Regions from separate parts of the Kribbella italica genome, predicted to be linked through region 1. Evidence: riboswitches for the same ligand, from Rfam matches in the RefSeq annotation. Region 1 holds a riboswitch; each other region holds the start of a gene.
What was found. Region 1 has a riboswitch for glycine ahead of gcvT (glycine cleavage system aminomethyltransferase GcvT). Riboswitches for the same ligand answer to the same signal wherever they lie in the genome.

Region 1 (3,267 bases):
GACTAGGCAGGGAACCACGCCGCCGAGGCGAAGACGCCGTAGTCGACGAACTCCGAAGGAGTCCAGATGACGTTGGACAGCCACTTCATCAGCCGTGTCGAGCGGTCGACGATCCGGTCGCGCTACCCGCGGACCATCGGGCGGAACGCCCGGCTCGGGAGTCATGGGGACGGCGGGGTCGACGACGTCGTGATCCTGCACACCGACACCGGGAAGTCCGGATGGGGCCTCGCGGCCGGGCCGGTTCCCGACGACGTGGTCGGGCGGTCGGTGGGGGAGCTGATCGATCCGGCCACGGGAGTGCGCGAGGCCGGGCTGCGGGGGCTGGACTTCGCGTTGCACGACCTGGCCGGCCACCTCCTGGATCTGCCGGTGCACGCGCTGCTCGGCGGCAAGGGCACCCGGACCATCCCGATCTACGACGGCGCGGTCTACTTCGCGGACCTCGATGCGGACGGCGTGGACGCCGTACTGGCGGACTGCGCGGCCGACGACGCGGCGGGCTATCGCGCGTTCAAGCTGAAGATCGGGCGCGGGAACCGCTGGATGGAACGGGCCGAAGGAGACGCCCGGGACATCGAGGTGACCCGGGCCGTGCGAGCGGCGTACCCGGAGCACCGGATCCTGGTGGACGCCAACGACGGCTACGACTGCGACGGGTTCATCGAGTATCTGAAGGCGGTCGCGGACTGCGACCTGTACTGGGTCGAGGAGCCGTTTCTCGACGACGCCGCCGACCTGGCCCGGCTCAAGAAGCACCTGCAGGGGTCGCCGACGTTGATCGCCGAGGGAGAGTCCGACCCGGATCTCGAGCCCCTGCTGGAGATCGCGGCCGACGGCGACATCGACGTCCTGCTGATGGACGTGGTGTCGTTCGGCCTGACCAGCTGGCGCGAGGTGATGCCGCGGGTCAGCTGCCAGGCGTCGCCGCACGCCTGGGGAGTTCCGCTCAAGACCTTGTACGCCGCGCAGATGGCGGCGGGCCTCGGCAATGTTCCGACGGTCGAGGGAGTGCCTGGTACGACGGACGGTGTCGACACCAGTGCCTACGAGTGGAAAGACGGCAACCTGACCGTGCCCGACCGCCCCGGCTTCGGCCTCACGCTCACCTGAGCCTTGCGCGCCCGGCCGGACCCCGCTTAGGGTGCGACCGACAACTGAACACGCTGTTGATCCGCGGCGGGAGAATCCTGCCGTCGTGCAGGTGCCGTAGGAGCAAATCCTCCCCGGGAATCTCTCAGGCCCCCGTACCGCCGTGGTCAGGCAACTCTGGAAAGCAGCCGGACAGCCGGCTCACCGACGGTGCAAGCGAAGCCCGCCAAGAACTCATCGGGCCGCGCGGAAACTCTCAGGTCCGATACAGAGCGGGGAGGAACCCCGATCTCGTGGCGCGCGCCACCTGGATTCTGGAGTTCCTCATGCCCACCCAGTACACCGCACTGCGCACCGAGCACGAGCGGCTCGGCGCGAACTTCACCGACTTCGGCGGCTGGCAGATGCCGCTCAAGTACCGGTCCGAACTGGCCGAGCACCACGCCGTACGACGCTCGGCCGGCCTCTTCGACCTGTCCCACATGGGCGAGGTCTGGGTGACCGGTCCGGACGCCGCGGCGTTCCTCGACCACGCCCTGGTCGGCAAGATCTCCGCGATGGCGGTCGGCAAGGCGAAGTACTCGCTGATCTGCGCCGAGGACGGTGGCGTGATCGACGACCTGATCACCTACCGGCGTCCTGAGGCGTTCCTGGTCGTCCCCAACGCCGGCAACGCCACGACAGTAGCCGCCGCGCTGACCGAGCGCGCCGAGAACTTCGACGTCACGGTCGACGACGCCTCCGCGCGGACCTCGCTGATCGCCGTCCAGGGCCCGCAGGCCGAGTCGATCCTGCTCCGGCTGATCCCGGTCGGGCAGCAGGAGTTCCTCACCACGCTCAGGTACTACGCGGCGGTCGAGATCACCGTGACCGACCTGAACCTGCTGGTCGCGCGCACCGGCTACACCGGTGAGGACGGCTTCGAGCTCTTCGTCGCGAACGACGACGCCACCGACGTCTGGCGCGCGATCGAGGCCGCGGCCGAGGACGGCGAGCTGACTCCGGCCGGCCTCGCGGCCCGCGACTCGCTCCGGCTGGAGGCCGGGATGCCGCTCTACGGCAACGAACTCTCCCGCGACGGCGACCCGTTCGCGGCCGGGCTCGGCGGAGTCGTTGCGTTGAGCAAGGAAGATTTCGTCGGCAAGGAAGCCCTTGCCCAGCGCAAAGAAGCGGGTTCGGCCCGCAAGCTCGTCGGCCTGACCGGTACCGGCCGGCGCGCGCCGCGCAGCCACTACCCGGTGCTCAAGGACGGCGTCGTCGTCGGCGAGATCACCTCCGGCCAGCCCAGCCCGACGCTCGGCGTACCGGTCGCTCTGGCGTACGTCGACCTCGAGCACGCCGAGCCCGGCACCGCGCTGGACGTCGACCTGCGCGGGACCCCGGAGCCGTTCGCAGTGACCGCTCTGCCCTTCTACCAGCGCCAGAAGTGAGGACCGACGATGCCAACAGTCAAGGCCGGCCTGCAGTACTCCGACGAGCACGAGTGGGTTGCCCGCGAGGAGGCCGGGACCGTCGCGGTCGGGATCTCCGCGATCGCGACCGACGCCCTCGGTGACATCGTGTACGTCGAACTGCCCGAGGTCGGCAGCACCGTGACCGCGGGGGAGACCTGCGGCGAGGTGGAGTCGACCAAGTCCGTCTCCGACCTGTTCTCCCCGGTGACCGGCGAGATCACCGAGGTCAACCCGGCCGTCACCGAGGACCCCGCGGCGATCAACGAGGACCCGTACGGCGTGTGGCTGTTCAAGGTGAACGCCACCGAGGACGGTCCGCTGCTGTCGGCCGAGGACTACGCGGCCAAGCACGGCGGTGACCTGTGAGCACCTTCCAGCAGATCGTTGCCCCGAGCCTCGATGCCGACCTGGCCGACCTCGACCCGGAGATCGCGGCGAAGATCGCCGACGAGCTGACCCGGCAGCGCGACGGCCTGGAGATGATCGCCTCGGAGAACCACACCGCCGCGGCCGTCATGCAGGCGCAGGGCTCGGTGCTCACCAACAAGTACGCCGAGGGCTACCCGGGCCGCCGGTACTACGGCGGTTGCGAGCACGTCGACGTGATCGAGCAGTTGGCGATCGACCGGGTGAAGGCGCTGTTCGGCGCTGCGTACGCGAACGTCCAGCCGCACTCGGGCGCGCAGGCGAACGCCTCCGTGATGCACGCGCTGATCCGTCC
Region 2 (3,267 bases), 3.0 Mb from region 1:
ATCGGCAGGCCGGCGACCGGCGTGACCGTGTCGGGGTCGCCTGCGCCGGGCAGCGGCAACAGGCCCACGACAGCCAGGGCGGCGTACAGACCGATGGGCAGAGCGATGCAGGCGGCGGTACGGCGGACCCTCTTGCTCCTCAGCGGGGTCCGGCGCGGTGCTGCCTGTTCTTCCTCGGAGAACAGACTCACAGTTCCGGCACAGTAGCGGGTGTTCACACGTTTCAAACAGGTCTTGGAACGATATTCACCGCAAACCGCACCCCGTCGCGACACTGAGCAACCCCGCGGTGACCCGTCAGCACTCGATCACGTTGACGGCCAGGCCGCCGCGTGAGGTCTCCTTGTACTTGATCTTCATGTCCGCGCCGGTCTCGCGCATCGTCTTGATCACCTTGTCCAGCGTGACCACGTGCACCCCGTCGCCGTGCATCGCCATCCGCGCGGCGTTGATCGCCTTCACCGAGGCCATCGCGTTCCGCTCGATGCACGGGATCTGGACCAGCCCGCCGACCGGGTCGCAGGTCAGGCCCAGGTTGTGCTCCATCGCGATCTCGGCGGCGTTCTCGACCTGCTCCGGCGTCCCGCCGAGTACCTCGCAGAGCCCGGCCGCGGCCATCGAGCAGGCCGACCCGACCTCGCCCTGGCAGCCGACCTCGGCGCCGGAGATCGACGCGTTCTCCTTGTAGAGCACGCCGATCGCGCCGGCGGCTAGCAGGAACCGGACCGTGCCGTCCTCGGTCGCGCCCGGCACGAACCGCCGGTAGTAGTGCAGTACGGCGGGAATGATGCCCGCGGCACCGTTCGTCGGCGCGGTGACGATCCGGCCGCCGGAAGCGTTCTGCTCGTTCACCGCGAGCGCGAACAGGTTCACCCAGTCCATCACCTTGAGCGGGTCGACCGACCACTTGTCGCTGCTCAGCTTCTGGTGCAGACCGTGCGCCCGGCGCGGCACCTTCAGGCCGCCCGGCAGCACGCCCTCGGTCTCGCAGCCCTCGTCGACGCAGTCCTGCATCACCTGCCAGATGTGCAGCAGGCCCTCGCGGATCTCGGGCTCGGTCCGCCAGGCCAGCTCGTTGGCGAGCATCACCTCGCTGATCGGCAGCCCGGACTCGCGGCAGCGGTCGAGCAGCTCGGCGCCGGACAGGAACGGGTACTTCAGCGGCGTCCGGTCCGGGACGATCCGGTCGCCGGCGGCCGCGTCCTCGTCGACGACGAACCCGCCGCCGACCGAGTAGTACGTGCGCTCACGCAGTACGGCGCCGTCGGCGTCGCGGGCGACGAAGGTCATCCCGTTCGGGTGGTAGGGCAGCGCCTTGCGGCGGTGCATCACCAGTTGCGAGTTCTCGTCGAACGCGATCTCGTGCTCGCCGGCCAGCCGCAGGGTCCTGGCCGCGCGGATCGCCTCGACGCGCCCTTCGACCGAGCGGGTGTCGACGGTCTCCGGGTCCTCGCCCTCGAGACCGAGCATGACGGCCTTGTTGCTGCCGTGTCCGTGGCCGGTCGCGCCGAGCGAGCCGAACAGCTGCGACTCGACGGCCGTCGTCCGGGTGAGCAGGCCGTCGGCAGCCAGGCCGACGGCGAAGGTCCGGGCGGCGCGCATCGGTCCCACGGTGTGGGAGCTCGACGGGCCGATCCCGATACTGAACAGGTCGAAAACGCTGATCGCCATCTGGAGGTTCCTTCCGGTCGTCGTTGACCGATCGGTGTGCCTCCCCGCTCTGTCAGACGTGCTGTCTTCCAGAGGTGCCTCGCCCGTGCGGTGAGGGTGCCTGAGAGATTCTTGGGGAGAGTTGCTCCTACGGCGCCCGGGTCGGGCCCGGGTCTCTCCCGCACGGGTTCATGCGGCGGTGGTGCTGACGGTCGCGACGGTACGGCGGACCCGCGCTCCCCGTCAATCCGGCCGTGCACTCCTCCGAGGGAGAGCGTTCCCCCGCGCGGGGGATCCCTCGGAAGCACCGCCACCACAAGCTGAACGCATGACGACGAGCACGCGTCCGCGCGACCACGCACCGAGCGAGGCGACAGCGCAGCGGTGGATGCCGCTCGCCGCGGTCAGCTGGGCGGCGGCGTACGGACTGGTCCGGTTGTGGTTCGCCACTGGACATGCACCGGCCTGGGAGTTGCCCGGGAGCGACCTGCTGATCTCCTACTGGCTGTCGCTCGCCTTCTGCGTGCTGAGCGCGGTCCTGGTCGTCCTGCCGGTGTCGCGGATGACCATCAGGCTCACCTGGGCAACAGCTGCCGGCTGGGTCGCCGTGTGCGCCTTCGTGCTGCTTGACGTCGTCGCCGCCGTCCTGCCAGGCCTCGGCATCCCGTTCGACCCGATCGGTCTTCTCAGCCGTCTCGGTGGTCTCACCGGCGCGGGCCTGCTCGCGGCGACCGCACTGACCAGGCAGCGCGCGCTCGACCCGTCCTGCCTGCGCTGCAGTGGGCTCCGGTCGGTCACGTCCACACCCAGGTGGGCGATCGCAGGAGCAGCTGTGGCCGCCGCGGGCTGCCTGATCCGCCTGGCCGCTCAGGCGGTCGTCGGCTTCGGCAGCACGCCGTACGACGCCGGCATGGCGGTGATCCTGTTCGAGGCGGGCTTCCTGCTCGCCGGCCTCCTGCTCCCGCTCCTGCTGGTGACGCGCGCCGGCCGGATCTTCCCGCGCTGGATGCTGCTGCTCCCCGGCGGCGGGCTCGGCGCCGGCATCACGGCGTACTTCGGCGTCGGACTGCTCCAGATGGTCGCCGCCGCGCTGCGGCACGAGCCGGTCTTCGGAGAGATGGGCCTGCCCGAGGCGTTCTTCTGGGTCGCGGTCCCGGCGTACGTGCTCTGGGGCGCGGGCCTGCTCACGGCGACGTACGGGTACTACCTCCGCACGCGCCGACCCTGCCGCGGCTGCGGCCGGTGAGTCAGCCCAGGCGGTTGGTCCGTGCCGCCCACAGCTCGAAGAACCAGGTGAACAGCGGCGGGATGCTGGCGGCCAGCGCGAGCAGCGTGGTCGGCCAGGTCCAGCGCAGCGGCTTGCGGACGACCGCGACGGTCAGCACGTAGGCGACGAAGATCCCGCCGTGGATCGGCCCGAAGATCTTCACGCCGATCTCGTTGTCCGACAGCACGTACTTGAACAGCATCCCGATCAGCAGCCCGGTCCAGGAGATCGCCTCGGCGATCGCCACCACCCGGAACCAGGTCGCATGCTTCGAACCAGCCGGCGCGTCCACGGCTGCAACAGTCTCGGTCATCAGACCAGTGACCCTAACAAGTCGGCCCAACCGCTCC
Region 3 (3,267 bases), 7.3 Mb from region 1:
CCTACCGTCAGCTCGACTACTGGGCCCGCACCGGCCTGGTGTCGCCGTCGGTCCGTCCGGCCACCGGCTCGGGCACGCAGCGGCTCTACGGCTTCCGCGACGTCCTCCTGCTCAAGGTGATCAAGCGTCTGCTCGACGCCGGCATCTCGCTGCAGCAGATCCGGACCGCGATCGCCCACCTGAGCAAGCGCGGCATCGACGACCTGACCCAGATCACGCTGATGAGTGACGGCGCCTCGGTCTACATGTGCACCTCGCCGGATGAGGTGATCGACCTGCTGGCCGGCGGCCAGGGAGTCTTCGGCATCGCCCTCGGCGGCGTCTGGCGCGAGGTCGAGGGTTCGCTGTCCGAGCTGCCGACCGAGCGTGCCGACGGCAACGACGAGGAGTCCGGCTCGCACGCGAACGACGAGCTCGCCGCTCGCCGCCGCGCCCGGATGACCGGCTGATCCCCGAGCTATCCCCAGCAAAACAGTGCGCCCACTCACCGCGGAAACCTTGCGTGGTGTGTGGGCGACTTTGTTGCTGCCCCTCGACGCTGACGACACGATCGACTTCGCCCGCCTGAAGGCCCAGCTCGACCACCTGCTCACCAGCGGAGTCCACGGTGTGTACGTGCACGGCACGGCGGGCGAGTTCCAGACCCTGACCGAGGACGAGTACGACCGGATCAACGACCTCCTCGCCGCGCAGACCGAGCTCCCGTTCCAGCTCGGGGCCAGCCATCCCTCGGCCCAGCTCCAGCTCGATCGCGTACGCCGGGCCGCCGCGCTGCGCCCCTCGGCGATCCAGGTGATCCTGCCCGACTGGCTGTCGCTGAGTGCCGGCGAGGCGCTGACCTTCCTCGACCGCGTCGCCGAGACGGCGGACGGCGTACCGCTCGTGCTCTACAACCCGCCGCACGCGAAGACGCAGGTCGGGCCCCGGCAACTCGCCGACCTGGCGCGCGCCGTACCGACGCTGATCGGGCTGAAGAACGCCGGGGGAGACGCCGCGTGGTTCGGCCAGGCGCGGGAGTCCGGCCTGTCGCTCTTCGTCCCCGGCCATTTCCTGGCGAGCATGACGCCGCTCGGCGCGGACGGCAGCTACTCGAACGTCGCCGCGCTCTCGCCGGCCGGTTCCGTCAGGTGGTACGAGCTGATCGAGACCGACCACCAGGCGGCACTCGACGTGGAGCGGCGGATCGCGGAGTTCTTCGCCGGGCACATCGCGCCACTGCAGGCACGCGGCCTGTCCAACCCCGCGCTCGACAAGTTCCTCGCCGCGGTCGGCGGCTGGGCCGACGCCGGGACCCGGGTCCGCTGGCCGATGGCGTACGCCGAACCGGACCTGGTCGGACCCGCGCGGGTGACCGCGCGGCGGCTGCTGCCGGAACTCGACGAGGGCAACTGGTAACCTCGGGGTTGCCGTACACAGCACTCGGGAGAGTCCCAGGTTCGCCTGGGCGCCGAAGGGGCAATTCCTCCCCGGAACCTCTCAGGCCCATGGACCGGGTGCCGCAGGCGACTCTGAAGCGCGCTCGCCGCGTGACAGAGGGGGAGGCCACCGGCAGACCTGTCAGCAACGGAGCCTCCACTCATGACTGTGCAAGATACATTTCCCACCCCACCGCCCCGGTCGCACGACATCTCCCCACAGATTTCGGCCACCTTCGCCGACCGCCACATCGGTCCGCGCGCCGACGAGGTCGCCCGGATGGTGCAGACCCTCGGGTACGCCGACGTCGACGCGCTCGTCGATGCCGCGGTCCCGGCCTCGATCCGCTCGGCCGAGCCGCTGCGGCTGCCCGAGCCGGCCTCCGAGGTCGACGCGCTGACCGAGCTCCGGCAGCTCGCCGCCCGCAACACCGTGGCCACCTCGATGATCGGCCAGGGCTACTACGGCACCTTCACCCCGTCGGTGATCGTCCGCCGCCTGGTCGAGAACCCCGCCTGGTACACGGCGTACACGCCGTACCAGCCGGAGATCTCCCAGGGCCGGCTCGAGGCGCTGCTGAACTTCCAGACCGCCGTGTCGGACCTGACCGGCCTGCCGACCGCGAACGCGTCGCTGCTCGACGAAGGCACTGCTGCCGCCGAGGCGATGACGCTCGCGCACCGGTCGAACCGCAAGAGCAAGAGCAACCGCTTCCTGGTCGACGCCGACTGCTTCGCGCAGACGATCGCCGTCGTCGAGACCCGCGCCGAGGCGCTCGGTATCGAGGTCGTCGTCGCCGACACCACCGATGGTCTGCCGGACGGTGACTTCTTCGGCTTCCTGGTCCAGTACCCCGGCTCCGGCGGGGTCGTCCGCGACCTCAAGCCGTTGGTCACCGCCGCGCACGAGCGCGAGACGCTGGTGGCCGTCGCCTCCGACCTGCTCGCGCTGACGTTGCTCGAGGCACCGGGTGAGGCCGGTGCCGACATCGTCATCGGCTCGTCGCAGCGCTTCGGCGTCCCGCTGTTCTACGGTGGCCCGCACGCGGGCTTCATGTCGGTCCGCGCCGGGCTCGAGCGGTCGTTGCCCGGTCGCCTCGTCGGCGTCTCGGTCGACGCCGACGGCGCGCCGGCGTACCGGCTGGCGCTGCAGACCCGCGAGCAGCACATCCGTCGCGAGAAGGCGACCTCCAACATCTGTACGGCGCAGGTCCTGCTCGCCGTCGTCGCGTCGATGTACGCCGTCTACCACGGCCCCGACGGCCTGAAGGCGATCGCCGAACGCGTCCACGCGAACGCCGACAGCCTGGCCGCGTCCCTGCGCGCCGGTGGCGTCGAGGTCGTGCACGAGCAGTTCTTCGACACCGTCCTGGCGCGCGTCCCCGGTCGTGCGGCCGACGTCGTCGACACCGCCCGGCAGAACGGCATCTGGCTGCGCCTGGTCGACGCGGACCACGTCGGCATCTCCTGCGACGAGAAGACCGACGCCGCCGCGCTCGGCCGGGTCTGCCGCTCGTTCGGCGTCCGGTACGACGCTTCGCTTGCCGGTGGCAACCTGGCCGAGGCCGTCACGCGTACGTCGGACTACCTGACCCACCCGGTCTTCAACACGCACCGGTCCGAGACGGCGATGCTGCGCTACCTGCGCAAGCTGTCCGACTACGACTACGCGCTCGACCGCGGCATGATCCCGCTCGGCTCGTGCACGATGAAGCTGAACGCGACCACCGAGATGGAAGCGGTCACCTGGCCGGAGTTCGCCGACCTGCACCCGTTCGCGCCGATCGAGGACGCGGCCGGCTACGTGAAGCTGATCGGCCAGCTGGAGCGCTGGCTGGCCGAGGTGACCGGC

Region 2: it holds a riboswitch for glycine, as region 1 does, so the genes downstream of both, HDA39_RS26715 (L-serine ammonia-lyase) here and gcvT (glycine cleavage system aminomethyltransferase GcvT) in region 1, are expected to answer to the same signal.
Region 3: it holds a riboswitch for glycine, as region 1 does, so the genes downstream of both, gcvP (aminomethyl-transferring glycine dehydrogenase) here and gcvT (glycine cleavage system aminomethyltransferase GcvT) in region 1, are expected to answer to the same signal.

Annotation. Positions count from the first base shown of each region.
Region 1 is NZ_JACHMY010000001.1:8,727,239-8,730,505, forward strand. It holds gene HDA39_RS41030 (helix-turn-helix transcriptional regulator) at 1-6, shown strand, start outside; gene HDA39_RS41035 (mandelate racemase/muconate lactonizing enzyme family protein) at 67-1,113, shown strand; glycine riboswitch at 1,171-1,263, shown strand; glycine riboswitch at 1,264-1,373, shown strand; gene gcvT (glycine cleavage system aminomethyltransferase GcvT) at 1,419-2,522, shown strand; gene gcvH (glycine cleavage system protein GcvH) at 2,532-2,912, shown strand; gene glyA (serine hydroxymethyltransferase) at 2,909-3,267, shown strand, end outside.
Region 2 is NZ_JACHMY010000001.1:5,749,786-5,753,052, forward strand. It holds gene HDA39_RS26710 (hypothetical protein) at 1-191, opposite strand, end outside; gene HDA39_RS26715 (L-serine ammonia-lyase) at 298-1,671, opposite strand; glycine riboswitch at 1,750-1,842, opposite strand; gene HDA39_RS26720 (hypothetical protein) at 1,979-2,896, shown strand; gene HDA39_RS26725 (DUF3817 domain-containing protein) at 2,898-3,230, opposite strand.
Region 3 is NZ_JACHMY010000001.1:1,461,921-1,465,187, forward strand. It holds gene HDA39_RS06850 (MerR family transcriptional regulator) at 1-449, shown strand, start outside; gene HDA39_RS06855 (dihydrodipicolinate synthase family protein) at 508-1,395, shown strand; glycine riboswitch at 1,411-1,502, shown strand; gene gcvP (aminomethyl-transferring glycine dehydrogenase) at 1,579-3,267, shown strand, end outside.